4 regions of the Scandinavium tedordense genome follow, and region 1 is predicted to be linked to each of the others. Evidence: predicted binding sites of a transcription regulator. Region 1 holds the regulator's gene; each other region holds the start of a gene.

Region 1 (8,107 bases):
GACATCGAATACGTTGAGTCCATCAAGCAAGACGTTGAGTGGTTAGGTTTCCACTGGTCCGGCGAGATTTGCTACTCCTCTGACTACTTCGATAAGCTGCATCAGTATGCGATTGAGCTTATCAATAAAGGTCTGGCGTATGTGGACGAACTTTCTGCCGACGAAATCCGTGAATATCGCGGCACCCTGACGCAGCCGGGCAAAAACAGCCCGTATCGCGACCGCAGCGTGGAAGAGAACCTGGCGCTGTTTGAAAAAATGCGTGCGGGTGGTTTCGAAGAAGGTAAAGCCTGTCTGCGTGCCAAAATCGACATGGCGTCTCCGTTTATCGTCATGCGTGACCCGGTGCTGTATCGCATTAAATTTGCCGATCACCACCAGACTGGCAGTAAGTGGTGCATCTACCCGATGTATGACTTCACCCACTGCATCAGCGATGCGCTGGAAGGCATTACGCACTCGTTGTGTACGCTGGAATTCCAGGACAACCGTCGTCTGTATGACTGGGTGCTCGACAACATTTCCATCCCGGTTCATCCGCGTCAGTACGAGTTCTCACGCCTGAACCTGGAATACACCGTAATGTCGAAGCGTAAGCTGAACCTGCTGGTGACCGACAAGCATGTGGAAGCCTGGGATGACCCGCGTATGCCAACCATCTCCGGTCTGCGTCGTCGTGGTTACACCGCCGCGTCTATCCGCGAGTTCTGCAAGCGCATTGGCGTGACCAAACAGGACAACACCATAGAAATCGCCTCTCTGGAATCCTGCATTCGTGAAGATCTGAATGAAAATGCGCCACGTGCGATGGCGGTTATCGATCCGGTTAAACTGGTTATCGAAAACTATCCGCAGGGCGAAAGCGAAATCGTCACTATGCCGAACCACCCGAGCAAACCAGAAATGGGGAGCCGTGATGTACCGTTCAGCGGCGAGATCTGGATCGATCGTGCTGATTTCCGAGAAGAAGCGAACAAACAGTACAAGCGCCTGGTGATGGGTAAAGAAGTGCGTCTGCGTAATGCCTACGTCATCAAAGCCGAACACGTTGAAAAAGATGCGGAAGGTAACATCACCACCATCTTCTGTACTTACGATGCGGAAACCCTGAGTAAAGATCCGGCTGATGGCCGTAAAGTGAAAGGCGTTATCCATTGGGTAAGCGCAGGTCACGCGCTGCCGGTTGAGATTCGCCTGTATGATCGTCTGTTCAGCGTACCAAACCCGGGCGCGGCAGAAGATTTCCTGTCCGTCATTAACCAGGAATCACTGGTTATCAAGCAGGGCTATGCTGAGCCGTCGCTGAAAGCCGCGCAAACGGGTAAAGCGCACCAGTTCGAACGTGAAGGTTACTTCTGTCTCGACAGCCGCTACAGCACCGCAGAGAAGCTGGTATTTAACCGTACCGTTGGCCTGCGTGATACCTGGGCAAAAGCGGGCGAATAAGTTTCGCTTTTGCTGAAAATAAAAAGCGTCGCGCAATGCGGCGCTTTTTTTATGTCATTTTCGTGATGCGAAATAATATCATTTTCATTCATGAAACAGCGCCTCGGCCTTGTTACATTTTTTAGTGCCATTTTCCCTTTCTTATTGATAAGCCCCTGCTATTAGCGGTTTTCGTCGCTTCATGCTGAAACGTGCATGTGTAACAAAACGCAATCAAATATGTGCGCCCTGTCATAATCTTGCATTTTCGTGCGGAAAAAGGATTGATAATTCGCGTCGCGAAAAATAGTCTACATGCATAGCGTTAGGACTTTTCTGCCTCGCTACTTTTTTGCAGTACTTAATTTTTATCGCTGTTCGCTTTGCGAACGCGTTTTTAAAAGTCAAAGAGGATATACACATGCGTACGTTCAGTGGCAAACGTAGTACGCTGGCGCTGGCTATTGCCGGGGTCACCGCAATGTCGGGCTGGTTGGCAGTTCCGCAAGCCAGTGCAGCAGGATTCATAGACGATTCAACCTTAACCGGCGGCATCTATTACTGGCAGCGCGAGCGTGACCGTAAAGATGTAACCGACGGCGACAAGTACAAAACCAACCTTTCTCACTCCACCTGGAACGCCAATCTCGACTTCCAGTCGGGTTATGCTGCAGATTTTATCGGCCTGGATATTGCGGCCTTCACCGCAATCGAAATGGCTGAATCCGCCGAAAGCGGTCACCCAAACGAAATCGCGTTCTCCTCTGTTAATAAAGGCTATGACGAAGACTGGTCTGGCGATAAGAGTGGGATCAGTCTGTATAAAGCCGCCGCGAAATTTAAACTGGGGCCGACCTGGGCACGCGCAGGTTATATTCAGCCTACTGGCCAGACCCTGTTAGCGCCGCACTGGAGCTTCATGCCGGGTACTTATCAGGGTGCTGAAGCCGGGGCAAACTTTGACTACGGGGATGCCGGGGCGTTGAGCTTCTCGTATATGTGGACCAACGAGTACAAAGCTCCGTGGCACCTTGAAACTGATCATTTCTATCAGAACGACAAGAAAACCAAAGTGGAGTATCTGCACTCCATCGGTGCTAAATACGACTTCAAAAATGACCTGGTGCTCGAAGCAGCATTTGGTCAGGCTGAAGGCTTTATGGATCAGTACTTCGCCAAAGCCAGCTATAAATTTGATGTCGCCGGGGCGCCGCTCTCGACCAGCTACCAGTTCTACGGTGCGCGTGACACCGTCAGCAGCAACACTATCAACGATATCTATGACGGTACCGCGTGGCTACAGGCTCTGACCTTAGGTTATAAAGTGGGCGACGTTGTTGACCTGCGTCTCGAAGGAACATGGGTAAAAGCGGAAGGGCAGCAGGGTTACTTCCTTCAGCGTATGACCCCAACCTATGCTTCTTCCAACGGCCGACTGGATATCTGGTGGGATAACCGCTCAGACTTCAACGCCAACGGCGAAAAAGCGGTGTTCTTCGGCGGTATGTATGATCTGAAAAACTGGGATATGCCGGGCTGGGCCGTGGGCGCGTCTTATGTTTATGCCTGGGATGCTAAACCGTCTGACTGGCTTATCAATAGTGCAGGTCAGCGCGAAGATATCGCCTCAAACAAAATTAAAGAGTCAGCTTACAGCCTCGACGCGATGTACACCGTTCAGGAAGGGCGAGCGAAAGGCACGCTGTTCAAGCTGCACTTTACTCAATACGACAACCACTCCGACATCCCGAGCTATGGCGGGGGGTACGGCAATATCTTCCAGGATGAGCGTGACGTGAAATTCATTGTTATCGCCCCGTTCACCATTTTCTGACAAGTCGCGCGGCAGCGTTAACGTCGCCGCGCGCCTATGAGGCCGTATCATGAAAAAATTGATTCTCATCGCTATGATGGCATCCGGGCTGGTTGCATGCGCACAACCCCAGGCGCCACAGGAAGATAACAAGCTCAAAGAGGCGTACAGCGCGTGTATTAACACCGCCGAAGGCAACCCGGATAAAATCCAGGCGTGTCAGAATGTATTGGACGTACTGAAAACCGAGAAGTCACATCAGCAGTTTGCCAATCAGGAAACCGTGCGGGTTCTGGATTATCAACAGTGCATCCAGGCGACGCATACCGGCAACGATCAGGCGGTGAAAGCCCGCTGTGACCAGATTTGGAAGGAAATTCGTAACAACAACACGACAACCACAAAGCCATAACCCTCAACTATCGGCCTCTGTGATTGCCTGAAATTTATGCCAAAAAAAGCCAACCGCGAGGTTGGCTTTTTGCTTTTGAGCAAACGCTGATTATTTCTCAGCGGCGTCGTGTGCGTGTTCATCTTCACGGCAGTCGCCTTCTGCGCAGTGGCCATAAAGATAAAGGCTATGGTTGGTCAGACGAATGCCATGTCGAGTGGCGATTTCGCGCTGACGCGTTTCGATAGAGTCATCACTGAACTCAATAACCTTGCCGCAGTCGAGGCAGATTAAGTGATCGTGATGATGCTGCTGAGTCAGTTCGAAAACAGACTTGCCGCCTTCGAAGTTGTGGCGGGTGACAATGCCGGCATCGTCGAACTGGTTCAGAACGCGATAAACCGTTGCCAGACCAATCTCTTCGCCCATATCAATGAGGCGTTTATAAAGGTCTTCCGCACTGACATGGTGATTGTCCGGCCCCTGAAGCACTTCCAGAATTTTCAAACGAGGAAGCGTGACTTTCAGGCCTGCCTTCTTTAATGCGGTATTGTTGTCAGTCATGCGGAATCAGTCCTGTTGCTAGGCGATACACTTCCCTATGGGGAAGTATTACTAAGAATGAATTCAGGATAATGCGTCTCATTATAGGACTGCCTGGCCTAAATGGGAACGTAAACCCTGAGCAAAGTATGCTTTTCAAAAACGAGGCATCATCTGCAAAGCGAAACATCCGACCTCGTCAAAACAGGTGACATTGTACAGACATGTGCTCAAAAGTTAAAAATTTGTAGCGATTAATTTAATTGCTTTTATCTATTAATTTAACACAACGTATCGCTAATACGGCGCAGCACGGATGCTGCACCGTACTAAATCATTAGGCGTTCTTGATCTCTTCGAGGTGCAGCTCTTCGGAGATTTGTTTCACCCATTTTTCGACACGCTCAGCGGTCAGCTCTGGCTGGCGATCTTCGTCAATGGCCAGACCCACAAAATGGGCGTCATCAGCCAGACCTTTAGAGGCTTCGAAATGGTAGCCTTCGGTCGGCCAGTGGCCAACGATAGTTGCGCCGCGCGGTTCGATGATGTCGCGGATGGTACCCAACGCATCACAGAAATATTCTGCGTAATCTTCCTGATCGCCACAGCCAAACAGTGCGACCAGCTTACCGTTGAAGTCTACCTCTTCCAGCGTCGGGAAGAAGTCGTCCCAGTCACACTGTGCTTCACCGTAGTACCAGGTAGGGATACCCAGCAGCAGAATATCGAAACCTTCGAGATCTTCTTTACTGCTCTTGGCAATGTCATGCACCTCGGCAACGTCTTTGCCAAGCTGCTTCTGGATCATCTTCGCGATATTTTCGGTGTTACCCGTGTCGCTGCCGAAAAAAATACCTGTGATTGCCATGAGTAAAATAACCTCTTGAAACGTATTGAAATGATGGTGGAATGTTGCCCACAGATAAAGGCAATGATAGCAGGAGGAGAAGTGCGCGGAAACTGCAATCGCGCCGTACTGCACTCTCTGCTAAATGAAAGTGATTTTTTGCCGTATTTTCAGACAAGTTCCTGGCCGTGTAATGCAGCCAGTTGTTGCAACAATATCTCTTCGATAAGCTCGCTGCGGCTCATATTTCTGGCATCAGCCAGTTCATTGAGCGCATCCACGGCATCGTTATTGAGCTTTAGCTCAACGCGTTTGAGACCGTTGCTTTTGTCGCGTTTAAGCTGATTACGCTTATTTATGCGTAATTGTTCGTCGCGCGAGAGCGGATTGGTTTTCGGCCTTCCCGGGCGACGCTCATTTGCGAACAAATCTAATGTCGTTCGGTCCGTTTGTTCTTTTGCCATGATTCAGAGTGACTTCGGGGAAACAAGCCGCCAGACGACAGGCCCGGCGCAGATAGCGCGCAATCATACATCAGCGAAACCCGGACGCCAACGCCGGGAGGCACAATGGCGCTTGCTTGCTCGGATTTTAATCATTCTGCCAGGTATCGACGAATCGCACGCAGCACCGCATCCGGTTTTTCTGCGTGAACCCAATGTCCGGCACCCGCGATCACGTGCGCGCGGGCCTGCGGGAACTGTGCAAGTAACGCGTCGCGGTACTCTGCGGTGACGTAAGGCGAATTTCCACCAGGGATAAACAGGGCAGGGTGGTCCCAGGCAGGAATCGGTTCCCAGCCAACGATATGGGGATATTGATCCCACAACGCTGGCACGTTGAATCGCCACGCACCGTCGACGAACGACTTCAGCAGGAACTGAATCACGCCTTCTTCATCTATATGCTGGCGCATTACATCCGCGGCCTGCTGGCGGCTGGACACGCCTGCGTCGGTCACGGCGTTAATGGCGGCAAAAATCTCATCGTGACGGCGCACCTGATAAGCCACCGGAGCGATATCAATCGCCACCAGTTTTTCAACACGTTCAGGGGCTAGCGCCGTAAACGCCATCACCGCTTTACCGCCCATTGAATGGCCAATCAGACTCGCCTTCTCAATGCCGTTTGCATCGAGCGTATCGACAAGATCCTGCGCCATTGCGGCGTAGGTCATCTCCGGGTCGCGAGGGGAAAGGCCATGGTTACGCATATCGACTTGCAGGATATTGTGGTCGGCAACCAGATCCCGGGCGAGGATCCCGAGGTTATCAAGGCTACCGAAAAGGCCGTGAACGAGGACGATGGGAGAATTAGTGTGCAGGTTTTGTGCAGTTTGCGCTCGGCTGTTTAATTTCATGGCAAAGTTCTTTTTTTCGCTACGTCGGGTTAGGGTATCATGTTGAACATTCTGCCGCCCGGCTGCAACACTCAGTAGTCGTCTGAGTTTTTGCCGACACGCTATCCGCTGTTGGGTTTTGTCCTTATAATCCCAACAACTTGTATTCAGAAAAGATATCTCACTGGATTAAGATGAAAACGATCGAAGTTGATGACGAACTCTACGGCTTTATTGCCAGCCACACTAAGCACATTGGCGAGAGCGCATCCGACATTTTAAGGCGTATGCTGAAATTTTCTGCCGTATCGCAGGCGGCAGCATCAACCGTAGCCAAAGAAACTCCGGCATCCGCGTCTGCACCGGTCGTCGCTGCGGTTAAAAAAGTGTCTTCAACAAAAGATAACGTTCGCGCCATGCGCGAGCTGATGCTTTCTGACGAATACGCCGAGCAGAAAAAAGCGGTCAACCGCTTCCTGCTGGTGCTGACTACACTTTACGCTTTAGACAGCAAGTCATTTGCTCAGGCTACCGAGTCGCTGCATGGCCGTACGCGCGTTTACTTCTCCTCTGACGAAGCAACGCTGCTGAAAAACGGCAATCAGACCAAGCCTAAGCAGGTACCAGAAACCCCTTACTGGGTTATCACCAACACCAATACCGGTCGTAAATGCAGCATGGTTGAACACATCATGCAGTCAATGCAGTTCCCCGCGGAATTAATTGAAAAGGTTTGCGGCACCATCTAAGCATAAGAAGGACCAGGCAATGGCAACTCATAACCGTGCGGGTCAGCCTGCACAGCAGAGTGATTTGATCAACGTCGCCCAGCTGACGTCTCAGTACTACGTGCTGAAACCGGAAGTGGGTAACGCAGAACATGCGGTAAAATTCGGAACGTCCGGCCACCGTGGTAGCGCTGCGCGTCACAGCTTCAATGAACCGCATATCCTGGCCATTGCGCAGGCGATTGCGGAAGAACGCGCAAAAAATGGCGTTACCGGGCCGTGCTATGTCGGCAAGGATACCCACGCCCTGTCAGAGCCAGCGATCATTTCTGTACTGGAAGTGCTGGCGGCCAACGGTGTGGATGTGATTGTGCAGGAAAACAACGGCTACACTCCAACGCCTGCGGTCTCCAACGCTATCCTGGTTCACAATAAAAAAGGTGGCGCACAGGCTGATGGCATCGTCATCACCCCGTCCCATAACCCGCCGGACGATGGTGGTATCAAGTACAACCCGCCAAACGGTGGTCCGGCTGATACCAACGTTACCAAAGTGGTTGAAGACCGCGCAAACGCATTACTGGCTGATGGCCTGAACGGCGTGAAGCGCATGTCTCTGGATGCGGCGTATGCATCCGGGCATATCAAAGAGCAAGATTTGGTTCAGCCGTTTATCGAAGGGCTGGCAGATATCGTTGATATCAAAGCCATTCAGAAAGCGGGCCTGAAGCTTGGTGTTGATCCGTTGGGTGGCTCCGGGATCGAATACTGGAAACGTATCGCGGAGTTCTACAAGCTTGATCTGACCATCGTCAACGATCACGTCGATCAGACATTCCGTTTCATGCACCTCGACAAAGATGGCGCTATCCGCATGGACTGCTCATCAGAGTGTGCGATGGCAGGCCTGCTGGCATTGCGTGACAAATTTGACCTGGCGTTTGCCAATGACCCGGATTACGACCGTCACGGTATCGTGACGCCGGCTGGTCTGATGAACCCGAACCACTACCTGGCCGTA
Region 2 (8,107 bases), on a different contig from region 1:
TCGAAAGCACTTTCGGCATGAGCTATGAAACTGCGCTGTGGGCCGGTGCGGCGGCAACCATCCTCTACACATTCATCGGCGGCTTCCTGGCCGTGAGCTGGACCGACACCGTGCAGGCGAGCCTGATGATTTTCGCGCTGATCCTGACTCCGGTGATTGTGATTATCACCGTCGGCGGTTTCGGCGACTCGCTGGAAGTGATTAAGCAAAAGAGCATTGAAAATATCGATATGCTCAAGGGTCTGAACTTCGTGGCCATCATTTCCCTGCTGGGCTGGGGCCTGGGCTACTTCGGACAGCCGCACATCCTGGCTCGTTTCATGGCAGCGGACTCTCATCACAGTATCGTTCATGCGCGTCGCATCAGTATGACGTGGATGATCTTGTGCCTGATGGGCGCGGTGGGCGTAGGCTTCTTTGGTATCGCCTTCTTCAACACCCACGCTGACCTGGCAGGTGCGGTAAACCAGAACGCTGAGCGCGTGTTTATCGAGCTGGCGCAAATCCTGTTCAACCCGTGGATTGCCGGTATTTTGCTTTCTGCCATTCTGGCGGCAGTCATGTCGACGCTGAGCTGTCAGCTGCTGGTGTGTTCTAGCGCGATTACCGAAGATTTGTACAAAGCGTTCCTGCGTAAAGGCGCGAGCCAAAAAGAGCTGGTGTGGGTCGGTCGTTTTATGGTTCTGGCCGTGGCGCTGGTGGCGATTGCGCTGGCCGCAAACCCTGAAAACCGCGTGCTCGGTCTGGTGAGCTACGCCTGGGCCGGTTTTGGTGCAGCCTTCGGTCCGGTGGTGCTGTTCTCAGTGCTGTGGTCCCGCATGACGCGTAACGGCGCCCTGGCAGGGATGATCATTGGTGCGGTCACGGTTATCGTCTGGAAGCAGTTCGGCTGGCTGGGTCTGTATGAAATTATCCCGGGCTTCGTGTTTGCCAGTATCGGGATTGTGGTCTTTAGCCTGCTGGGTAAAGCGCCATCTGTCTCAATGCAGAAACGCTTTGCCGAAGCGGACGCGCATTATCACTCTGCGCCGCCGTCCCGGTTACAGGCCGAATAATCATTCTTGCTAAAGCCCGCTAAAATGCGGGCTTTTTTCTTGCTAATCACCTGAAAATGCGCTGATATCTTGCGGCTAAAAAAACAATGAGGATAGCAGGCAATGACACTAAAAATGGGGTATGCCGCCATCGCTTTGGCATTCGTGCTCAGCGGTTGTACGGCTCCATCGCAAAAATCCGTCGCAGACACGCAAAGCTGCAAAGCGGATAACCAGATGCAGCAAACCACGCTCTATTTCGGCTTGAGTCGTCCGGCGGGGAAAGATATCACGCCCCAGGAATGGCAGCAGTTTGTGGATAATGACGTCACGCCGCGCTTCCGCGATGGGCTGACGGTGCTTGATGCACGCGGTCAATGGCTTGGTAACGACGGCAAAGTGGCCCGTGAGCAGAGCAAAGCGTTGATGCTTGTCCACGGTATAGATGCGCAGAGCGAAAGCAATATTGAAGCGCTGCGTAACGTTTACAAATCACGCTTTGCCCAGGAATCGGTGATGCGGGTCGATAACCCGGTGTGCGTCCAGTTCTGATAAAAAAACGGCGGGAATAAACTCCGCCGTTGTTATGTTATAGCCCCGCGCAAGCGTAGCGTCGCTGGGCATTTAGACGTTTACAGGAACAACCCCGCAAAACTCGCCGACAGCAAACTCACCAGTGTCGCGCCGTACACCAGGCGTAGACCAAAGCGTGAAACCGCATTTCCCTGCTTCTCGTTCAGTCCTTTAATCGCGCCCGCCACAATGCCGATAGAAGCAAAGTTAGCGAATGACACCAGGAACACTGACAGAATGCCCAGCCCGCGGGGCGTCATCTGTGCGGCAATCTTTTGCAGCTCAATCATCGCCACAAACTCATTCGCCACCAATTTGGTCGCCATGATGCTGCCCGCGTTCAGTGCATCGCTCAGTGGAATGCCAATCAGCCATGCCAGTGGATAGAAAACGTAACCGAGGATCTGTTGGAAGCTCAGGCCAAACACTGTCGAGAATAGGGCGTTCACCGCGCTTATCAGCGCAATAAAACCAATCAGCATTGCCAGAATAATCATCGCCACTTTAAAGCCGGCGAGAATATATTCCCCGAGCATCTCAAAGAAACTCTGCGACTCATGCATTTTCTCGAGTTTAATCTCCGCTTCGGCATCCGGACGCGTCGGGTTAATCACCGACAGGATAATGAAGGTGCTGAACATATTGAGGATCAGCGCCGCAACGACATATTTCGCGTCGAGCATGGTCATGTATGCGCCGACAATCGACAGCGACACCGTCGACATTGCGGTAGCGGCCATGGTGAACAGGCGGCGAGAGGAGAGATCAGACAGCACCCCTTTGTAAGCAATGAAGTTTTCCGACTGACCCAGGATAATTGAACTGACGGCGTTAAACGATTCCAGCTTGCCCATGCCATTTACTTTCGACAACAGGGTGCCGATGACGCGAATAAAAATCGGCAGAATACGCCAATGTTGCAGAATGCCAATCAGCGCGGAAATAAAGATAATCGGGCACAGCACGCCTAAGAAGATAAACGCCAGGCCTTTATCGCTCATGCCGCCGAAGACGAAATTGCTACCTTCTGCGGAGAATTTCAGCAGCGATTCAAATACCCCTGAAACCGATTTAATGAGAACTAAACCGCTTTCGGCGTGCAGGAAAAAGAATGCCAGCGCGATCTCGATAATAATGAGCTGTGCAATATAACGAATACGTATGGTTTTGCGGTCAAAACTGACCAGCCAGGCGAGCGCGAGGATGACCACCAGCGCCAGCAGGAAGTGAAGAATATTAGCCATTTCATTTTTGTTTGCAGGTAAACGGGAGGCATATTTAGCCACAGCGCAGCGGCAGGGTAAACGATTACCTGTTAATAAGCTTAGACAAATTGCTTCGCACGATAACGATGACGCTCGCAATCTTTTACAACCTGACATCATTATCCGCACATTTTGCTTGTGTTTCTTTCTGTCGTAATGATAATCACTATCACTCATATTTACGAAACTTTGCATCGATTGACTGCGGTTCACACTGAAGGGTGTCAGGCATGTTTGTTCCATTTCTCATTATGTTACGCGAAGGGCTGGAAGCGGCGCTGATTGTCAGCCTGATAGCAAGCTACCTTAAACGCACGCAGCGAGGACGCTGGATTGGCGTCATGTGGATTGGCGTGTTTCTCGCCGCCGCGCTGTGCCTGGGACTCGGCATTTTCATCAACGAAACAACCGGCGAGTTTCCGCAGAAAGAGCAGGAAATGTTCGAAGGCATCGTGGCGGTTATTGCGGTGTTCATCCTGACCTGGATGGTGTTCTGGATGCGCAAAGTGTCGCGCAACGTGAAGAAACAGCTGGAAGACGCGGTGGATAATGCGCTGCAAAAGGGCAATAACCACGGTTGGGCGCTGATCCTGATGGTCTTTTTCGCCGTGGCGCGTGAAGGGCTGGAATCGGTATTCTTCCTGCTGGCCGCATTCCAGCAGGATCTTGGCATCTGGCCGCCGCTAGGTGCAATGCTCGGCCTGGCGACCGCGGTGGTCCTTGGTTTTCTGATTTACTGGGGCGGCATTCGCCTGAATCTCGGCGCGTTCTTCAAATGGACCAGCCTGTTTATTTTACTGGTGGCCGCAGGGCTTGCCGCCGGGGCGATTCGGGCCTTCCATGAGGCGGGGCTGTGGAATCACTTCCAGGACGTGGCGTTTGATTTCAGTACCACACTTTCTACCCACACGCTGTTTGGCACCCTGCTGGAAGGTATTTTCGGCTACCAGGAAACGCCAAGTGTCAGCGAAGTTGCGGTGTACTTTATCTATCTGATCCCGGCACTGGTGCTGTTTTCCATGCCGCCGCGGGCCTCCACGAGTCCTTCTCGTACGGTGTAATCAGCGACAGCAATGATTGACTAATAGTTACAACATACTTATTGAAAGGGATGGGTCATGACGATTAATTTCCGCCGTAGTGCGCTGCAGCTGGGTATCGCTGCGTTGTTATCTTCTGCGTTCTCTGCGCAGGCCGCCGATATTCCGCAGGTTAAGGTTACGGTCACCGACAAACAGTGTGAACCGATGAACATTACCGTTAACTCTGGTAAAACCCAGTTCATCATCCAGAACCACAGCCAAAAAGCACTGGAGTGGGAAATCCTCAAAGGGGTGATGGTGGTGGAAGAGCGTGAAAACATTGCGCCAGGTTTCACCCAAAAAATGACCGCCAATCTGCAGCCGGGCCGTTATGAAATGACCTGTGGCCTGCTGACTAACCCGAAAGGCCTGTTGATTGTTAAAGGTGAAGCCACTGCGGACGCGGCGAAAGCCAACGCTGTGCTGAGCCTGGGCGATGCGATTGCCGACTATAAAACCTACGTGACGGCACAAACTGCAGAGCTGGTGAAAGGGACTCAGGCCTTCACCGACGCGGTGAAAGCGGGCGATATCGAGAAAGCCAAAGCGCTGTACGCTCCGACCCGTCAATACTACGAGCGCATCGAACCGATTGCTGAACTGTTCTCTGATCTCGACGGCAGCATCGATGCCCGTGAAGACGATTACGAGAAGAAAGCGGAAGACCCGAAATTCACCGGCTTCCACCGCCTGGAAAAAGCGCTATTTGCTGACAACTCCACCAAAGGCATGGATCACTACGCCACTCAGCTGAACAGCGACGTGCAGGAACTGCAGAAACGCATCAGCGAACTGGCCTTCCCACCGTCAAAAGTGGTAGGCGGTGCTGCCGGTCTGATTGAAGAAGTCGCGGCCAGTAAAATAAGCGGTGAAGAAGATCGTTACAGCCATACCGATCTGTGGGATTTCCAGGCTAACGTCGACGGCGCCCAGAAAATTGTCGACTTGCTGCGTCCTCAGCTGCAGAAAGAAAACAGCGCGCTGCTGGCCAAAGTGGATGCCAACTTCAAGAAAGTCGACACCATTCTGGCGAAGTACAAAACCAAAGACGGCTACGAGACTTACGATAAGTTGACTGACGCTGACCGCAATGCGCTGAAAGGGCCGGTAACGACGCTGGCAGAAGATTTAGCGCAGCTGCGTGGGATCCTCGGACTGGACTAAAGCGTTATGACTCAGAGCAAACCGCACGACGTGACCGAGCCGTCACGTCGTCGCTTACTGAAAAATATCGGCGCGCTGGGAGGCGCGCTGGCGTTGACCGGGGGTTGTCCGGTCGCCCATGCGGCGAAACCGCAAAGTGCGCCGGGGACGCTGTCTCCGGATGCGCGAATGGAAACCCAGCCGTTCCACGGACTGCATCAGGCGGGCGTGCTGACTCCTCAGCAGGCATCGATGATGCTGGTGGCGTTTGACGTGCTGGCGAGCGATAAAGCTGACCTGACACGGCTGTTCAAATTACTGACCGACAGGATAACTTTCCTCACCACCGGTGGGCCCGCGCCCGATACGCCGAATCCGCGGCTGCCGCCGATGGATTCCGGGATCCTCGGGGCGTATATCGCGCCGGATAACCTGACTATTACCGTTTCCGTTGGTCAGTCGCTGTTTGACGAGCGCTACGGGCTGGCGGCGCATACACCGAAAAAACTGCAGCGCATGACGCGTTTCCCCAACGATTCACTGGATGCGGCTCTGTGTCATGGGGATCTGCTGCTGCAAATCTGCGCTAACACCCAGGACACCGTTATTCATGCCCTGCGTGACATCATCAAGCATTCGCCGGATTTACTGAGCGTGCGCTGGAAGCGGGAAGGTTTTATCTCTGATCACGCCGCGCGCAGTAAAGGTAAAGAGACGCCGGTGAATCTATTGGGCTTTAAAGATGGCACCGCGAACCCGGACAGCCACGACGCGAAGCTGATGGATAACATCATCTGGGTGACGGACGGGCAGGGTGAACCCGCGTGGGCTACCGGCGGTTCTTACCAGGCGGTGCGCATCATTCAGTTCCACGTGGAGTTCTGGGATCGTACGCCGCTGAAAGAGCAACAGACTATTTTCGGGCGCGATAAGCATTCAGGTGCGCCGTTGGGAATGCAGCTCGAGCACGATGTGCCGGACTACGCCAACGATCCGAACGGCGATGTGATTGCACTAGACAGCCATATTCGTCTGGCCAACCCGCGCACGCCGGAAACTGAATCCAACCTGATGATGCGACGCGGATACAGTTATTCGCTCGGCGTGACCCACTCCGGCCAACTAGAAATGGGCTTACTGTTCGTTTGCTATCAGCACGACCTGGAGAAAGGATTCCTTACCGTGCAGAAGCGGCTCAACGGCGAGGCGCTGGAAGAGTATATTAAGCCGATTGGCGGCGGGTATTTCTTTGTTCTGCCGGGAGTAAAAGCGCGTACTGATTACCTTGCACAAGGCTTACTTGAAGCCTGAGTTGCTCTCGGTTGCTGAAAAAAAAGGTTCATGTCTGGCATGAACCTTTTTTTTCATGTGCTCTAAAGAGAACAGCGACAGAATTCGCTTTAAGGCCTTTATTGAATTTTTACGCCAGAAAATTTCGACACCCTCGTCATCCGCAGGGACAACTCCGGCGCAATAATCTCGCTTTTTCTACGCCTTAAATGAAGACTGACATCTTTCTGTCATTGTTTTGTCAGAGACTCTCTCTGCTGGTGGAGATAGCATGGTTGCCTGTAGGTAAAAAATATGTTGCATTTATGCTAATTCATGATGTAATTATTACAACAGCGGTAGTTTCCGGCAGTGAGTGAAAGTAGCCACTTAGGAGATCGCGGATGGTAAGGTCCTGTTCTGGACATAAAAGTAAAAATAACTGCACCAAACAGCGCGGAGGCCTCACCTCCGGCAGCGATTTCTTCACCACTGAATTTCCCTCTTCGACAACAACTCATGAATCACCCGATGTGATGCGCGGTGCGCGTAGTCGCGTCATCACGTCCGATCAACCGGCAAGCAATGGCTTAAAAGGAAGCCAAACCTCAGACGTTAGTGCGCATAATCGTGTCGAAACGGACACGTGTAATGTTGACCAACAACTCAAGGTGCTATCCATGGGAAGACAAAAAGCAGTGATCAAAGCTCGTCGTGAAGCAAAACGTGTGCTGAGACGGGATTCACGCAGTCATAAACAACGTGAAGAAGAATCGGTCACCTCGCTTGTGCAGATGAGTGGCGTAGAAGCAATTGGCATGGCAAGAGACAGCCGTGATCATTCTCCAATTGAAGCTCGCAATGAAGCTCAGGCGCACTACCTGAATGCTATCGAGAGTAAACAGCTGATTTTCGCCACCGGCGAGGCAGGGTGTGGGAAGACCTGGATCAGCGCAGCGAAAGCGGCAGAGGCCCTTGTTCATAAGGATGTGGACAGGATAATCGTCACCCGTCCGGTTCTGCAGGCCGATGAAGATCTTGGCTTCTTACCCGGGGATATATCCGAGAAGTTCGCCCCGTATTTCCGCCCGGTCTATGACGTTTTGGTCAGAAGACTGGGGGCGTCCTTCATGCAATACTGCCTGCGCCCGGAAATCGGCAAGGTAGAGATCGCGCCGTTCGCCTATATGCGCGGACGTACATTTGAAAACGCGGTTGTTATTCTGGACGAGGCCCAGAACGTAACCGCGGCGCAAATGAAGATGTTCCTGACGCGCCTCGGGGAAAACGTGACGGTTATCGTTAACGGCGACATCACCCAGTGTGACTTACCACGGGGTGTAGTGTCCGGATTGAGCGATGCGCTGGCACGTTTTGAAGAGGACGATATGGTCGGTATCGTTCGCTTTAATAAAGACGACTGCGTGCGGTCCGCGCTCTGCCAACGAACATTACACGCCTACAACTGAGTCTGATTTGCCGAAGATAAAGCCCGCGAAATGCGGGCTTTGCTGTTTCTGAGGTAGGCTATTGTTGCCTGCTGGTGTAGCGCTTATTAGGCCTACGGGTCATAGACGAAAAAAAAGCCCGCATTTTCATGCGAGCTCTTCTTAAAATATGGCGGTGAGAGAGGGGTTCGAACCCTCGATACGTTGCCGTATACACACTTTCCAGGCGTGCTCCTTCAGCCACTCGGACACCTCACCATATTGTATCGCTGCCTTACCTCTCGGGGGCAACG
Region 3 (8,107 bases), on a different contig from region 1:
ATGGTAAAACGTTATCATACATGCATGTAAATCGATGGATTTATAAGAGCTATGAATGCTTTTTTTCTCCACTGATGACCGGATGACCCGTCATCGACAGCGTGGTTGACTTCGCGTTGTGCACCAGACGCGCCTGTGATCCAAGTGGCAGCGTCACCGTGCGCTGCTCGTGACCGAAATCAAGCCCGCTGATAACCGGGATAGATAACCGTGATTGCAGATAATCGATCATCACCGGCAAATCGTAACCGGCATCGTAATCGTTTGGCTCCGCGCCGCTAAAGCTGCCGAGCACAATGGCCCGCTGACGACCTAAAATCCCTGCATGGAACAGTTGCAGCAGCATACGCTCCACGCGGAACGGGTGTTCGTTAATGTCTTCAAGTACCAGAATGCCGTCGTCAATTTGCGGCATCCACGGAGTGCCAATGAGCGACACCAGCATCGCCAGATTACCGCCCCACAGCGTGCCGTTCACGTCACAGGCCCGGCCGTTGCCTTGCCATTCCACGGAAAATGCCCCGTTTCGCAGCGCGCGCCAGAAGTGCTCGAGGGTAAATTCGTTGAGCGTTTCTGCCCCGAAATTGCCCGCCAGCATTGGCCCGCTGAAGGTGATTACGCCTTCGCACAGGAGTGCCAACTGAATGGCGGTGAAATCGCTATGGCCGCAAATCAGCAGCGGATCATTTTGCTGGCGTAATGCGATGGCCTTCCAGTCAATCATGTCCAGTAAACGGTTCGCGCCATAGCCGCCGCGCACCGCTAAAACGAGGTTATCGCGACCAAAAAGTGCCGCCAGCGCATTGATATCGCCCGCGCGATCCGCTTCTGTACCTGCAAAACGCTGCTGGCGGCGCGTGAGAATGCGCTGATTATTGACCTGGTATCCTGCCTCCTCCAGGCGCGCAATCCCACGGGTGGCGGCCTGTTGGTTGATGCAATAGCCTGAGGGAGCAATCAGATGAAACAGAGTCATGGCAATTCCTTGCAGAGAATGAAACAGTTATCATGCCGCCTGAACATCGCGTTGTCATTAGCGCAGCACACTTCAGTGAAAAGGATAGAAGCGTGAAATTGAGATGGTTTGTTGTTTTATTTGTCTTACTTGCCGGATGTAGTTCAAAACCGAAAAACGATTACCGCAATCCACCGTACAACCCGACGGTACCCGTTCAGCGGGCAATGCAGTGGATGCCAATCAGCCAGAAGGCCGGTACGGCGTGGGGACTCGATCCTAAATTCATCACTGCTATTATCGCGGTTGAGTCAGGTGGTAATCCGAATGTGGTCAGTAAATCTGGCGCAGTGGGTCTGATGCAGCTTAAACCTTCCACCGCCGGGCGTGAAGTATATCGCCATATGGGCTGGAAGGGCGATCCGTCGGTCAGTGAGCTGAAAAACCCCGAACGTAACATCTCGATGGGTACCGCATACTTCAGCATCCTTGAACACGGTGTTCTGGCGGGCATTGAGGATCCGCAAGTGATGCAGTATGCGCTGGTTACCTCCTACGTTAACGGCGCGGGCGCGCTGCTGCGAACCTTCTCCTCGGACCGTAAAACGGCGATCAGGAAGATTAACGGCATGGATAAGGATGAGTTCTTCGATTATATCGTCGAGAATCACCCTTCATCACAAGCGCCGCGCTACATCTGGAAAGTGCAGAAAGCGATGGACGCGATTGACTAACGCACTTTATTCGCGCGTTCGCGGGCCTCACGCTCCAGAGAGAAGATAATTCGCTGGAGCGTGCGCTCAATCGCCGGGCTGATGTTGAGAAAACGAAAGCTCAGGCGCGGGGTGCTGATCGTTTCATTTTTGCTGTCGACCACCTTGCGCTCGCTCAGTGAAAGCAGCTGCGCGTCGAAATGAAATTTACCCCATTCCCCCATATCCAGTTCCATCTGTGGGAGCATCACCCCAGATTTCAGGGCCGCAGACGGCGCGCCATCCAGCAATGCACCCATTCCACCGAGTGACAAATCACACAAACGAAAACGCACTTCGCTGTTATCGGGTAGTTTCGCCTTGCAGTAATACACCGGATGCAGTGGGGCGGAAATACGGAAAAACTCGCGACGCTGCACAAACCACAGCGACGGCGGCACGGGCATCGTGAAGGCAGGCAAATCAAGGAACTGGCCGGGCGCTATCTTCGGCACCGTAAATTCAATTTTCGCCCCCTGAGTTTCAGCGGAGAGCGTAATATTTTCCGCACGCTGAACGGCGCGGTTTTCATATTCCTGACTGCCGTAATCGACGATCAGCGCCTGAGAAGAGATATCGAGAATGCGGGTAATAAATTGCGATGTCTCCCACGAGACACGCAAAGGGACGTGGTCGCGATGCAAATCGCGAAGAACGTTTAACACTGCCAGCGGATTTTGTTTAAGGAATTGCTCATTGTAATGACTCACGCCTGGTCGCTCCTTATCGACAGAGATTCGATAAACTATCGGCAGCGCGAAACATAACTTAATACAAACGGGTGAAAATTTTTCAACAGATAAATTTTTTAGTCGAATACCTTCTTTTTGGGAATGTTTACCTATACTTAAGGGAACCAAAGCACACAATAGTCGTGTTTAAATTGTGGTTAATTTGTTTATTTTGGAGGGTGGTTAAAATGGGTATTCTGACCTGGATTATTTTTGGACTGATTGCGGGTGTTATTGCGAAACTGATTATGCCGGGTCGTGACGGCGGCGGTTTTATTCTCACCTGCATTCTGGGGATCGTCGGTGCCGTGGTTGGCGGCTGGCTGGCTACCATGTTTGGTATCGGCAATGTTTCCGGCTTTAATATGCACAGTTTCCTCGTGGCGGTTGTGGGTGCCATCGTGGTGCTGGTGGTATTCAGATTACTGCGTCGCAACGCATAAATACGACAGCCCGGCGGCGCATGCTTGCCGGCCTACTTTGAAACGGTAGGCCCGGTCAGCGAAAGCGCCACCGGGCAATTTTTTAATCACCCATCAGAAATCATAGCCGACGGTTGCGATCACCGACCGCTCAGCGCCCCAGTAGCAGTTATTGGTGCCGTAGCAACCAGAAACATACTCTCTGTCGGTCAGGTTATTCGCATTAACCTGCAAATACGCGCCTTTCAGAGCTGACGTCCAGGCACCCAGATCCGCACGGATCATCGCATCCAGCAGCGTAGTCGACGGCAAACGTTCGGTATTCGCGTCATCGGCCCACTGTTTGCCGATATAACGTACGCCCGCGCCCGCGCTAATCCCGTAATCAAACTTATAGTGCGCCCAGAATGATGCCATCTGATCCGGCGTCAGCTGCGGCGTATTGTCGTCGGTGCCGTCTTTGGTATCAGCAAAGCGCAGGCGGTTCCAGGTGTACCCGGCGATGGTGCTCAGGCGTGGCGTCAGCTGATTGCGCGCTTCCAGTTCCACACCCTGCGAATGCACTTTTCCGGCGGGCAGGAAGGTGGCGGTAGCGATATTGGTATCTCGCGTGGCCACATCTTTCTGTGTCAGGTCGTACATTGCGATGCTGTACATGTCCGCAGTGCCCGGCGGCTGGAATTTCAGCCCGGCTTCGTACTGCTCGGCGGTGGTCGGTTTCAGCAACTGACCGTCCGGGCCTGCCAGCATGGCAGGCGTGATGGCCTGGCTGTAGCTGATGTACGGCGACAAGCCGTTTTCAAAGGCATACAGCAAGGATGCGCGGCTGCTGATGTGGTCATCGGAACGACGCGAAGAGGTGCCAAATGTATCGCTCACTTGCTGTGAAACAATGCGGTCATAGCGCGCGGAGAGATCCGCATGCCAGCGGTTCCACACCATCTCATCCTGCAAGTACAGACCGGCCTGATAATAACGGCGATTGTTATAATCACTATAGGTCAGGGTATGTCCATCCTGCGCAGTATAGCCGCTCCACGGATCGAGCGGAGAGGCACCCCCTGCGCGGCTCCACAGGTCATTGCGGAAGCGGTGATATTCACCACCCAATACCACGGTGTGCGACACGTCGCCGGTGTTGAAATCAGCCTTAATGCGGTTATCGGTCGACCAGCCGTCGAGCGAACCGGTTGAACCGCTATAGCCGCGGGCCAGCATATCGCTGTCGCCAACCCAACCCACCTGATAAACCTGGTCGAGGTTTACGTCGGAATGGGTATAGCTGCCGCTTGAATACACGGACCAAATGTCATTGAACTGGTGATTAAATTCGTAGCTGTAAATCTGTTCGCGACGCTGGTAGCCATCGCTCGGGTCACCTTCATTGGTGTGGTTGCTGAGTTTGCGACCGTTGTGCTCATAGCGCGTGCCGTCCAACGGTAGCGAGCCATGATAGCCGCCTGATGGATCTTTTTGCAGGTACGCACGCAGTAACAGGCTGGTGTCAGAATCCGGTTGCCACAGCAGCGACGGGGAAATCGCGTAACGTTCTTCGCGGGTGTTGTCGACCTGGGTGTCGGTGTTACGGGTGATGCCCACCACGCGATACGCCCACTGATCGTTAATCGCGTCGGTGTAATCGAACGCTGCACCTTTGGTGCCCTGGGTGCCGCCGAACGCCTGAATGTGGCCTTCGGAGGTAAACTGTGGGCGCTTGGAGGTCAGGTTAACCAGCCCGCCGGGTACGCTTTGGCCGTACAGCGCGGAAGAGGGGCCTTTAATCACATCAATTCGGTCGAGAAACCACGGGTCAATCTGAATGACGTTGTGGCTGCCGCCATCGCTCATCAGGCGCATGCCGTCGAGGAAGATGTTGTCCACGTCACCGCCGTGGTAGCCGCGCAGGGAAATGGCGTCGAAGCGAGTTGCCGAGCCGCCGAAGGTGCTATACACGCCCGGTGTATAGCTCAGCGCCTGGCTGACGTTGGTCGCACCCTGATCTTCCATCTGCTGACGGGTCACAACGGATACCGACTGGGCGGTAGTGATCAGCGGTTGATCGGTTTTGGTGGCACCGGTTGAGGATTTAACCGTATAGCCCTTGGTCGGTGCGGTCGCGGATTCAGCCGGCTGAGCGGTAACCACTACCGTTTCCTCAGCGAAAGACGAGCAAGGGAACGCCAGCGCCAAGGCGCAAAGTGCTGACGAGCGTTTGAGGCGCAGTGTGTTATTCATCGCATAATCCTAAGAGACCCGGCCTGGCACTCCTGTGCGCCACCGTGTCAAAACGTGCGAAAATGTCATTTTTCGTAAAAAGAATGCGAATTATTATTGTTTGCGTTAATCGAAGCAAGAGAAGAAATGTCAGAGCAGCTGCCAGAAATCCACGGCTTTATTGCGGTTACCGACGGGAAAGCAGAGCGGGAAGGGGATAGCGGACAATGCGAGAAAAAACCTGCTACCAGAACTGGTAGCAGGTCAAGGGTCTATTATTGCGTTTTTTCAGCCGGAGCGGCTGGGGTTGGGCTTGCCGCAGGTGCGGTAGACGTCGCCGGAGTCGTCGATTTCAGCGGTGCCTCGGCAGGCGCTGTCGCTGCGGGTCGTGTTGTTGGCACGTTGTCGCACGGTTTTTCTTTCGGGCAAATCAAATCGAGCATTTTCAGCGTCACGCCGTTACTCCAGCCGAATCCATCCTGCAGTGGATATTCACCTCCGCCGCCGCCCGTGCCGGTGGACGTGATGTCATATTTCTCCACCAGTTTTTGCTGACTGTCGTAAGTGTGTTGCACGTTGGTCAGGAATCGCCAGGAAACGTCCATCGCGATGTTGTCCTTACCATAGTTTTGCAGCCCTTCGGTGGCGACCCATTGCAGCGGTGCCCAGCCGTTCGGGGAATCCCATTGCTGACCACTGTTGATGGTGGTGGTCGCAATGCCGCCTGCTTTTAGCAACCGCGATTCCGTTACCGTTGCCATTTTTGCCGCTCTGTCGTTTGAGGCGGCGTTAACGTACAGCGGGAACAGCGCGGCGGCGGTCAGCTGATTACGCACCTTGTGCGTTTTCAGATCGTAATCGGCGTACCAGCCCTCTTTGTCGTTCCACAGATGACGCTCCATTGCCTGCTGGCGGTCGCTTGCCAGCGTATCGTAACGCGTGGCTTTGGCGTCATCACCCGCTGCTTTACTGGCGCTGGCGATGATTTTCTCCATCTTGAACATCAGTGCGTTAAGGTCGACCGGCACAATGCTGGTGGTACGAATAGTGCTGAGTTTTTGCGGGTCATCCATCCAGCGTGAGCTGAAGTCCCACCCGGACGCGGCGGCAGAGCGCAGGTCGCGGTAAATTTCCGTCGCCGGGCGATTCGGATTACTTTTGGCGGTATTCACATCGTCGAGCCAGGATTCCGGGCGCGGCGTGTCTTTGTCATCCCAATAGCGGTTGAGCAGCGCGCCGTCATTGAGTTTGACCACCCGTTTATTGGCTTCGCCGTTTTGCAGCGCATCCTGACCGTCCATCCAGTAGGCGTGCTCTTTCTCCATCTGCGGCAGGTATTTTTTCAGTGCGTCGCTGTCGTGTTTCGCCAGCAGTTCCACCATTAGCGAGAAGAACGGTGGCTGCGAACGGCTCAGATAATAGGTTCGGTTGCCGTTAGGAATATGGCCCCAGGTGTCAATTTCATAGGCGAAGTTGGCGACCATATCCTCGATTTTGTCCCAGTGACCGCTCTCCGCCAGGCCCAGCATCGTGAAATAGCTGTCCCAGTAATACACTTCGCGGAAGCGCCCGCCGGGCACCACATACGGTTTCGGCAACGGCAGCAGGGAATCCCACTTCGCGGCGCTGTCGGTGGTACGTGTTAGCACCGGCCACAGTCCGTCGATATGCTCACGCAGGCTCTGGCCCGCAGGCGGCACGTATTTGTCTTTTTCCTGCGGCAGAGAGAAGTTCACTTCCACAAAATGGCGCAGGTCAAAGCTCGACTGATTGCGCTGCATCCGATAGTCCGCAAGGATCATCAGCGGATCGCCCTTAGGCACCGCATCGGCAAATGTTTTTTGATCCGGGAACAGCTTCGCGCTTTGCACATCATTAAACAGCGGACCCAATAAAATATCCGGCGGCTGCGGTGTGGCGGCGAGGGTTTCATCCGCCTGGGCCGAGGTCAGACTCAGCGAGAGTAGGGCGCCACCGAGGGCGAGTTGCAGGGCGAGGTAAAGCGTATCTGGGCGGCGCAAAGCGGGTTTTCTCATCGTTGATTCTCCTTTTAGTTGCGCAAATTCCGCTGTTTACAACCATAGACGAATATCGGCCCCGGCGTGTGTCGGGGTTAACGTTTTGCACTTTTCCAGACAAATTCCCGTCGTGCGGTTATGTGAGCAATAAAACAAAAAAATCGAGAATATATCTCTTTGATCCCTCAGAGATCACATAAAGCAAAAAACATAAGAAACTAGCTAAAAAACATAATGGACCGCCTTTCACTGGCTGTGCAAAAAATAGCGCCACATAAGAAACCGGTTACATAACTTAATACTGAAGGGGAGTTTTATCATGGCAGGTGAAAAGTTATCCGTCAGAGAAAAAGTCGGTTATAGCCTCGGTGATGCCGCCAGTCATATCGTTTTCGATTCATCGGTCGCTATTCTTGCCTGGTATTATACCGATATTTATGGATTGCCACCGGCAGTCATGGGCACCATGTTTTTATTAGTTCGAGTATTGGATGCGATTACCGACCCGATAATGGGGGCTATTGCTGATGCAACGGCCACCCGCTGGGGACGCTTCCGTCCATGGCTGTTAGCTATCTGTATCCCGTTCGCCGTGAGCTGTGTGCTGGTTTATTCTATTCCGAGTTTTTCAGACAGCGGAAAAGTCGTTTATGCCGTTGCGGCATATATATTTATGACTCTGATGTACACCGCAATTAATATCCCATATTGCTCATTAGGCGCGGCGTTGACTACCGACCCACAGGAAAGTTTGTCACTGCAGTCGTGGCGCTTTGCCATTACTCCAATTGGCGGTGCATTAGGCACAGCGTTAATTTTACCACTGGCGGATTATCTTTATCCAGGCGACAGGGCGACGGGTGTTCAGGTGGCCATGGCATTATTTGGCATCATCGGTTGCCTGATGTTCATCGTCTGTTTCTTTAGCACCAAAGAGCGTGTTCAGCCGATTAAAGAAGAGAATCTGAATATTGCCCGCGATGTGAAAATACTGTTCCGCAACGATCAGTGGCGG
Region 4 (8,107 bases), on a different contig from region 1:
GAAGGCCAGTGCCAGCAAGCCCCTGCTCAGGCAGGTATGGCGCCTGAAGGGCAGCAAGCGCAGGCTCAAAGTAGCGGCAGCTTCTGGATGCCGTTAATGGCCGGCTACATGATGGGCCGTATGATGAGCGGTTCAGGCTTCCAGCAGCAACCGCTGTTCAGTTCGAAGAATCCAAAAAGTCCGGCCTACGGTCAATTTACCGATGCCAGCGGTAAAGGTTACGGCGCAGCGCAGTCAGGCCGTTCCATGAACGTGCCTAAAACGGCGATGGCGCCAAAACCGGCCACCACCAACACGGTGACACGCGGCGGCTTTGGTGAGTCCGTTGCTAAACAGTCCAGCATGCAGCGCAGTGCCTCCGGCACATCTTCTCGTTCTATGGGCGGCTAATCGCCATGGAAAGAGTCAGCATTGTCGAGCGCCCGGACTGGCGCGAAAAAGCCACCGAATATGGCTTCAATTTTCACACCATGTATGGCGAGCCGTACTGGTGTGAAGATGCGTACTATAAACTCACGCTCGCGCAGGTTGAAAAGCTGGAAGACGTGACCGCCGAGTTGCACCAGATGTGCCTGAAAGTGGTGGAACGTGTGGTCGCCAGCGACCAGCTGTTGACCAAATTCCGCATTCCGAAACACACCTGGAGCTTCGTACGTCAGGCGTGGCAAACGCAGCAACCTTCGCTTTATTCTCGCCTCGATCTGGCATGGGATGGCAAAGGCGAGCCTAAGCTGCTGGAAAACAACGCCGATACCCCAACGTCACTGTACGAAGCGGCTTTCTTCCAGTGGATCTGGCTCGAAGATCAGCAGAATGCGGGCAACCTGCCCGCAGGCAGTGATCAGTTCAACAGCCTGCAGGAAAAGCTGATTGAGCGTTTCGCAGAGCTGCGCGAACAGCACGGTTTCGGTCTGCTGCATTTTGCCTGCTGCCGCGATACCACCGAAGATCGGGGCACGGTGCAGTATTTGCAGGACTGCGCCAATGAGGGCGGCGTTGCGAGCGAATTCCTGTATATGGAAGATATCGGGCTTGGTGAAAAAGGTCAGTTCACCGACACGCAGGATCAGGTTATTGGCAATCTGTTCAAGCTCTACCCGTGGGAATACATGCTGCGCGAGATTTTCTCCACCAAGCTGGAGGACGCTGGCGTTCGCTGGCTGGAACCGGCCTGGAAAAGCATTATCTCTAACAAAGCGCTGCTGCCGATGCTGTGGGAAATGTTCCCGGATCACCCGAATCTGCTACCTGCGTATTTTGCCGAAGACAGCTATCCCCCGATGGATAAATACGTCATCAAGCCGATTTTCTCACGCGAAGGTGCCAACGTGTCGATCGTCGAAAACGGCAACGTGGTTGAAGCCGTGGAAGGACCGTATGGCGAAGAAGGAATGATCGTCCAGCAGTTCTATGAACTGCCGAAATTTGGCGACAGCTTTACGCTGATCGGCAGCTGGCTGATCAACGATCAACCTGCCGGGATCGGCATTCGTGAAGACCGGGCGTTGATCACTCAGGATCTGTCCCGGTTCTATCCGCATATTTTTGTGGAGTAATTTTTGTCGGGCGCGGTCTGATGCCCGCACCCCGCTCCTCTCCCACGGGGAGAGGGCGAACACATTAAAAACGGCAACTCAGGTTGCCGTTTTGCTTTTACTTTCCAATCTGCACCGAGAGCATACTCAAACTGCCCATCTCGATCCCATCGGTCGGCAACGTCATCGGCTCTTTTCCATCCCATGCGCCCAGTAAGTACAACAACGGCAGATAGTGATCCGCAGTCGGGTTCGAAAGCGATCCACCTTCATGGTCGAGATAATTCACCAAAGGGTGCTCTTCCGTCGGACCTTGCCAGGTGAGATTGTCTTTCACAAATTCATTGAACGATGTCGCCCACGGATAGGGCGTATTTTCGCCATGCCAGCGTGCGGTGCGCAGGTTGTGCACCACGTTGCCGCTTGCCACCAGCATGATACCTTCTTCACGCAATGTGGCCAGTTTGCGGCCCATTTCCATATGCCAGGCCGGTGGTTTGGTGCTGTCGATACTGAGCTGAACCATCGGGATATCAGCATCCGGGTACATTTTAATTAAAACGCCCCATGAACCGTGGTCAAAGCCCCAGGCTTCTTTATCCAGCGCTACCGGCACCGGGGCCAGTAGCTCAACCAGACGCTGCGCCAGTTCCGGCGAACCTGGAGCCGGGTAATGTGTGTCGTGCAGTGCCTGCGGAAAACCACCGAAGTCATGAATGGTTTTCGGGGTCTCCATCGCCGTGACGCCTGTCCCGCGGGTAAACCAGTGCGCGGAAATCGCCACAATCGCTTTTGGGCGCGGCAGCGTTTCGCCGAGATGCTGCCAGGAACGGGTGTACACGTTATCCTCCAGCACGTTCATCGGACTACCGTGACCCAAAAACAGTGCTGGCATACGGGAAGAAGACATGATGATATCCTTACAGGAACAGTTGATTTGATGGGTTTACATTACGCGTTTTCGGGCAGGGATGAACTCAGATAACGGTGATGAAGATCATCAGGAAATTTGAATGTAAGGACACGTAAAAGCGCGATCTCCCCTCTCGCTTTCAGGGCAATTGCACTTTAATATAAATGATAATCATTATCATAAAGGAGTTCTCATGTCAGTACCTTTGATCCTGACCTTGCTCGCTGGTGGGGCCACCTTCATCGGGGCTGTCCTGGGCGTTATCGGCCAGAAACCCTCCAACCGCGTACTCGCGTTTTCCCTCGGCTTCGCCGCAGGCATTATGCTGCTGATCTCGTTGATGGAAATGCTGCCGGCGGCACTCGGTACCGCCGGTATGTCACCGGTGCTCGGCTACGGCATGTTCGTGGTGGGACTGCTGGGGTATTTTGCCCTCGACCGAATGCTGCCCCATGCGCATGCGCAGGATTTAATGCAGGGCGATAAAGCCGTGATGCCGCGCAATTTGCGCCGCACCGCGATTCTGCTGACGCTCGGCATCAGCCTGCACAACTTCCCGGAAGGCGTGGCGACCTACGTTACCGCCAGCAGTAATCTGGAGCTCGGATTTGGCATCGCACTGGCAGTCGCATTGCACAATATTCCTGAAGGCCTGGCGGTGGCTAGCCCCATTTATGCCGCGACAGGATCGAAACGTAAGGCGGTATTCTGGGCGGGCGTGTCCGGAATGGCCGAAATTCTCGGCGGTGTATTAGCGTGGTTGATTCTGGGTTCACTGGTCTCGCCGGTGGTGATGGCTGCTATCATGGCTGCGGTGGCCGGTATTATGGTGGCGCTGTCGGTAGATGAACTGATGCCGCTGGCGAAAGAAATCGACCCACACAACAACCCAAGCTACGGCGTGCTGTGCGGCATGTCGGTGATGGGGCTCAGTCTGGTACTGCTTCAGTCGATGGATTTCGCCTGATACTCTGAAAGCCAGATAGCAAAACGCCGGGATTATCCCGGCGTTGTCTTTTCAGATTCGCTATTCAGTGAATCTTAGCTGGCCTTACGCTCATGCTTTTGGCGGTATTCCACCAGGTCTTCAATGGTCACCACTGGCATGTTGTGTTCCGCAGCAAACTTGATGCACTCCGGTGCGCGCGCCATGGTGCCATCGTCGTTAGTCAGTTCACACAGCACGCCCGCAGGTTTGAAGCCCGCCAGTGTCACCAGATCGATAGTCGCTTCAGTGTGACCGCCGCGAGTCAATACCCCACCCGCCTGCGCACGAAGTGGAAACACGTGGCCTGGACGATGCAGATCGGAAGGTTTAGCGCCGTCGGCAATCGCCGCACGAACGGTGGTAACGCGGTCAGCAGCAGAAACGCCGGTGGTCACACCGTGCGCCGCTTCGATGGTTACGGTAAAACCGGTACCGAATGCGCTGGTATTGGTTTCCACCATCATCGGCAGGTCGAGCTGTTTGCGGCGCTCTTCGTTAATGCACAGGCAAACAATGCCGCTGCCGTGACGGATGGTCAGTGCCATCTGCTCAACGGTCATGGTTTCGGCGGCAAAGATCATGTCGCCTTCGTTTTCGCGGTTTTCGTCATCAAGCACCATCACACCGCGGCCTTCGCGCAGTGCGGACAACGCGTGTTCTACGCGTTCAAATGCAGTACCAAAAGAGGAAAGTAGCGTCTGATTCATGGTAAAAGACCTCATTAAGATTATGGTTACCAGAATCAGGGCAGTCTTAGGAGCGCCGACGAAGCGGCAAAAAGATAACGTGCGCGGGCCTTGCCCGTAGATCGTTACTCTCTCCCATCCGGACTCTAACCGTCGGCCCCGGAATTACACCGGATCTGCTGTCCTTCAGACTGACGTCCAAAGCGCTCGCGGGCTTTCAACCTGAGTTGATTTACCGCCGGTGGGGAATTTCGCCCCGCCCTGAGAATAAGCGAGATAACTATAACGCTAATGATTATTGGCGGCAATGCATAAGCTTCAAACATTTCTGGTTTATAGCCCCGGCATAAGGCACTACAATAATCTGCAAAACCGACCAGATCAGGGAAACCATAATGATTGATCCGAAAAAAATTGAACAGATTGCCCGCCAGGTTCACGAGTCCATGCCGCAAGGTTTGCGTGATTTTGGTGATGACGTTGAGAAGAAAATCCGTCAGGTGCTGCAATCTCAGCTGACGCGTCTGGATCTGGTCAGCCGCGAAGAGTTCGACGTGCAGACTCAGGTTCTGCTGCGCACTCGCGAGAAGCTGGCCCTGCTGGAACAGCGTATCTCCGACCTGGAAAACCGCACCACCGCCGCGGCCTCCGCACCCGCAATTCCGCCAGTAGACGAGTAATGTGAAATTGCCCGGTGGCGCTTGCGCTTACCGGGCATCTAAGCTTACTTTTCGCTGTCTTTCTGAATGCGCTTGATGATGTTGGTGGTTGAACAGCCATCTTCAAAGTTCAGTACCATCACTTCGCCGCCGTTCGCCCAGACTTCTTCGCTACCCGCGATTTCGTCCGGCTTGTAGTCCCCGCCTTTCACCAGCAGATCCGGCAGAACGCCCGCAATCAGGCGCTGCGGCGTATCTTCTTCAAACGAGACCACCCAATCCACAGATCCCAGCGCGCCGAGCACGATCATACGCTGATCGAGCGGATTCACCGGACGGGTTTCGCCTTTCAGACGTTTGGTCGACGCATCGCTGTTCACCGCGACAATCAAACGATCGCCGAGCTTACGCGCATTGGAGAGGTAGGACACGTGGCCCGCGTGCAGAATGTCGAACACACCGTTAGTCATCACGACTTTCTCGCCGCGCTTACGTGCTGCCGTGACTGCCAGCTTCAACTCGGCTTCGCTCATCACGCCGAAACCGGTGTCCGTACGACCACGCACCGCGTTTTCCAGTTCGATAGGCGAAACGGTAGAAGTCCCGAGTTTGCCCACCACAACACCGGCTGCCGCGTTGGCAAAGAAACACGCTTCTTCCAGCGAATTACCCGCCGCCAGCGTTGCCGCCAGCACGCCAATCACCGTGTCACCGGCCCCGGTCACGTCGTACACTTCCTGCGCCTGCGTTGGCATGTGCAGCGGTGCTTTACCCGGCTGCAACAGGGTCATCCCCTGTTCGGAACGGGTGACCAACAGTGCCGACAGTTCGAAGTCCGCGATGATTTTCATGCCGCGCTCAACGATTTCCGCCTCGCTTTTACACTTCCCGGCGACGGCTTCAAACTCAGAGAGATTTGGCGTCAGCAGCGTTGCGCCGCGATAGCGTTCAAACTCGCTGCCTTTCGGGTCGATCAGCACCGGAACACCCGCTTTACGAGCCAGCTGAATCATATCCTGAACGCTTTCCAACGCGCCTTTAGCGTAGTCAGACAGCACCAGCGCGCCGATGTGGCCCAGCGCCTGCTGAATACGTTCGTGCATCGGCTGGGGATCGACACCCGCAAAACCTTCTTCGAAGTCCAGACGAATCAGTTGCTGGTTACGTGACAGCACGCGCAGCTTGGTGATCGTCGGATGGGTCGGTACGGAAACGAAATCGCACTTCACATTAACGTCCGCCAGCGCTTTGCTAAGCGCACGCGCCGCATCGTCAATGCCGGTCAGTCCAACCAAACGCGAAGTGGCACCCAACGCCGCGATATTCATCGCCACGTTCGCCGCGCCGCCAGGACGTTCTTCGATGGTATCCACTTTCACCACCGGCACCGGGGCTTCCGGGGAAATTCGGCTCGTTGGGCCATACCAGTAGCGGTCCAGCATCACATCACCGACGACCATCACTCCTGCACGCTCAAACTCTGGCAGCGTTACTTTCATTCCAGACTCCTGAAAGATTCGTTAATTGCGCGCGATAATAACATCTCACGACATCACCAGCCACTTTAGCCAGCTCGCGCGTACCAGCTCGCGTTCCGCCGCAAAGGCCTCCGGCTCTACGTGCCCGGCCTCTTCCTGCAATGCCAGATGATGCAGCGCATCGCGCAGCGTGGTGTATGCCAGGCTAAGGGCCAGCGCTTCCTGCTCGTCCATTATGTCGTTTTGCGCGAGCAGCTCGAGAATGCGCACATTATCCGACCAGCGGGTAAGCTTCGGTTTATCGTGAGCGAAACGCAGCACCAGATACTGGGTAATAAACTCAATATCCGTAATGCCGCCTTCATCGGCTTTAATATCAAAGCGATCGCGATGTTTGCCCCCAAGATGCGACCGCATTTTCTCGCGCATTTCACGGACTTCGGTTTGCAACGTTTCGCCTTCACGGGAAACGGTCAGCACGTCGCGGCGAATCGAATCAAACTGTGATTGCAGCTGCGGATCGCCGTATACCACGCGAGCGCGAACCAGTGCCTGATGTTCCCAGGTCCAGGCTTCCTTATGTTGATAATCGGCGAAGGCCTCGGTAGTCGTGACCAACATACCTGCCGCGCCGGACGGACGTAAGCGAGCGTCCACTTCGTACAGGATGCCCGAGGAGGTGCGGGTGCTGAACAGATGCATGATGCGCTGCGCCAGGCGAAGATAGAACTGACGCCCATCGATTTCACGTTCGCCATCGGTCATCACTTCCACTGGGCAGTCGTGTAAAAACACCAGATCGAGATCGGAACTGTAGCCCAGTTCCCAACCGCCGAGTTTGCCGTAGCCCACGACCGCAAAACCACGCCCCTGACGCTCGGCAAGATGCCGCGGTTGCCCAAAACGGGCCACCATTTGCACCCAGGCCTGCTGAACCACCGCGTCGATCATCGCTTCCGCCAGCCAGGTTAAGTGATCGCTCACTTTCATGACCGGCAACGTGCCGGCGATATCCGCCGCGGCAACACGCAGCAGCTGCGCCTGCTTAAACTGGCGCAGCGCTTCGAGCTGCTGCTCTTCATCTTCTTCCGGCACGCGCAGCAGATACTGGCGCAGTTCGTCGCGATAGGCATCGGTGGCTGTTGGCTGGTACAGCGTGTTCGGGTCGAGTAGCTCATCCAGCAGCAGCGGATAGCGCGCCAGCTGGCTCGCCACCATCGGCGATGCGGCGCAAAGGCGAATCAGATGCTTGAGCGCACCCGGGAATTCACTCAGCAGTTCTAGATAGGTGGTGCGAGTGACGATCCCGGTCAGCAGCGGCATGATGCGCGCCAGCGGCACCGGAGCATCTTCCCGGCTGCAAACGTTACTTAGCAAATGCGGCATCAGTGAGTCGAGCACCTGACGCCCGCGCGGACCGATGGTGCGTTTGTCGAGTTCTTTGCGGAAATCGGCTATCAGCGCCAGCACCTGATTGCGGTCGCTGTCGGTGAGATGCGTCAGCACCGGCGTGGTATCGTCTTCCTGCAACGCATCCTGCCACAACTCGCGCCAGTGCTCAGACAGCTGTTCATCAGCCGAGGTCTCTTCGTCATCGCCAATCAGCGCGTTGAAAATCTGCCGCACGTTGGCCATGTGCGCATCCAGGGCCTGCGTCAGCGCATCCCAGTCGGCGAAGCCCATACCCCATGCCAGCCGCGCCCGGTTCAGGTCGTCCTGCGGTAGAGTTTGCGTCTGTTCGTCATTAATGCTTTGCAGCAGGTTTTCCAGACGGCGTAAGAACAGGTAGGCGTCATGCAGCAGTTGCGCCTCACCTTCCGGCAAAAGATGCAGCGCATCAATGGATCC

What was found. The regulator Fur, encoded in region 1, represses iron uptake genes when iron is present. The targets are predictions, from matches to a motif close to ATAATAATGAGAACNACTATCAA.
Region 2: efeU (iron uptake transporter permease EfeU) is a predicted target of Fur. The motif match lies at 3,023-3,045, and genes of this name have one in related genera.
Region 3: MUU46_RS14435 (TonB-dependent siderophore receptor) is a predicted target of Fur. The motif match lies at 5,173-5,195, and genes of this name have one in related genera.
Region 4: zupT (zinc transporter ZupT) is a predicted target of Fur. The motif match lies at 2,607-2,629, and genes of this name have one in related genera.

Annotation. Positions count from the first base shown of each region.
Region 1 is NZ_JALIGG010000057.1:294,848-302,954, forward strand. It holds gene glnS (glutamine--tRNA ligase) at 1-1,446, shown strand, start outside; gene chiP (chitoporin ChiP) at 1,847-3,259, shown strand; gene chiQ (ChiQ/YbfN family lipoprotein) at 3,309-3,650, shown strand; gene fur (ferric iron uptake transcriptional regulator) at 3,741-4,193, opposite strand; gene fldA (flavodoxin FldA) at 4,510-5,040, opposite strand; gene ybfE (LexA regulated protein) at 5,190-5,483, opposite strand; gene ybfF (esterase) at 5,615-6,379, opposite strand; gene seqA (replication initiation negative regulator SeqA) at 6,553-7,107, shown strand; gene pgm (phosphoglucomutase (alpha-D-glucose-1,6-bisphosphate-dependent)) at 7,127-8,107, shown strand, end outside.
Region 2 is NZ_JALIGG010000058.1:13,671-21,777, forward strand. It holds gene putP (sodium/proline symporter PutP) at 1-1,055, shown strand, start outside; gene MUU46_RS19385 (DUF3574 domain-containing protein) at 1,158-1,586, shown strand; gene MUU46_RS19390 (NupC/NupG family nucleoside CNT transporter) at 1,667-2,851, opposite strand; gene efeU (iron uptake transporter permease EfeU) at 3,103-3,933, shown strand; gene efeO (iron uptake system protein EfeO) at 3,991-5,118, shown strand; gene efeB (iron uptake transporter deferrochelatase/peroxidase subunit) at 5,125-6,408, shown strand; gene phoH (phosphate starvation-inducible protein PhoH) at 7,047-7,835, shown strand; tRNA gene MUU46_RS19415 (tRNA-Ser) at 7,985-8,072, opposite strand.
Region 3 is NZ_JALIGG010000056.1:263,081-271,187, reverse strand. It holds gene ldcA (muramoyltetrapeptide carboxypeptidase) at 50-976, opposite strand; gene emtA (membrane-bound lytic murein transglycosylase EmtA) at 1,069-1,689, shown strand; gene ycgR (flagellar brake protein YcgR) at 1,686-2,417, opposite strand; gene MUU46_RS14440 (GlsB/YeaQ/YmgE family stress response membrane protein) at 2,627-2,881, shown strand; gene MUU46_RS14435 (TonB-dependent siderophore receptor) at 2,975-5,095, opposite strand; gene MUU46_RS14430 (alpha,alpha-trehalase) at 5,350-7,110, opposite strand; gene MUU46_RS14425 (glycoside-pentoside-hexuronide (GPH):cation symporter) at 7,409-8,107, shown strand, end outside.
Region 4 is NZ_JALIGG010000052.1:22,347-30,453, forward strand. It holds gene MUU46_RS06460 (DUF1190 family protein) at 1-390, shown strand, start outside; gene MUU46_RS06465 (glutathionylspermidine synthase family protein) at 396-1,556, shown strand; gene ygiD (4,5-DOPA-extradiol-dioxygenase) at 1,654-2,445, opposite strand; gene zupT (zinc transporter ZupT) at 2,642-3,415, shown strand; gene ribB (3,4-dihydroxy-2-butanone-4-phosphate synthase) at 3,490-4,143, opposite strand; FMN riboswitch at 4,246-4,395, opposite strand; gene ubiK (ubiquinone biosynthesis accessory factor UbiK) at 4,518-4,802, shown strand; gene hldE (bifunctional D-glycero-beta-D-manno-heptose-7-phosphate kinase/D-glycero-beta-D-manno-heptose 1-phosphate adenylyltransferase HldE) at 4,847-6,280, opposite strand; gene glnE (bifunctional [glutamate--ammonia ligase]-adenylyl-L-tyrosine phosphorylase/[glutamate--ammonia-ligase] adenylyltransferase) at 6,326-8,107, opposite strand, start outside.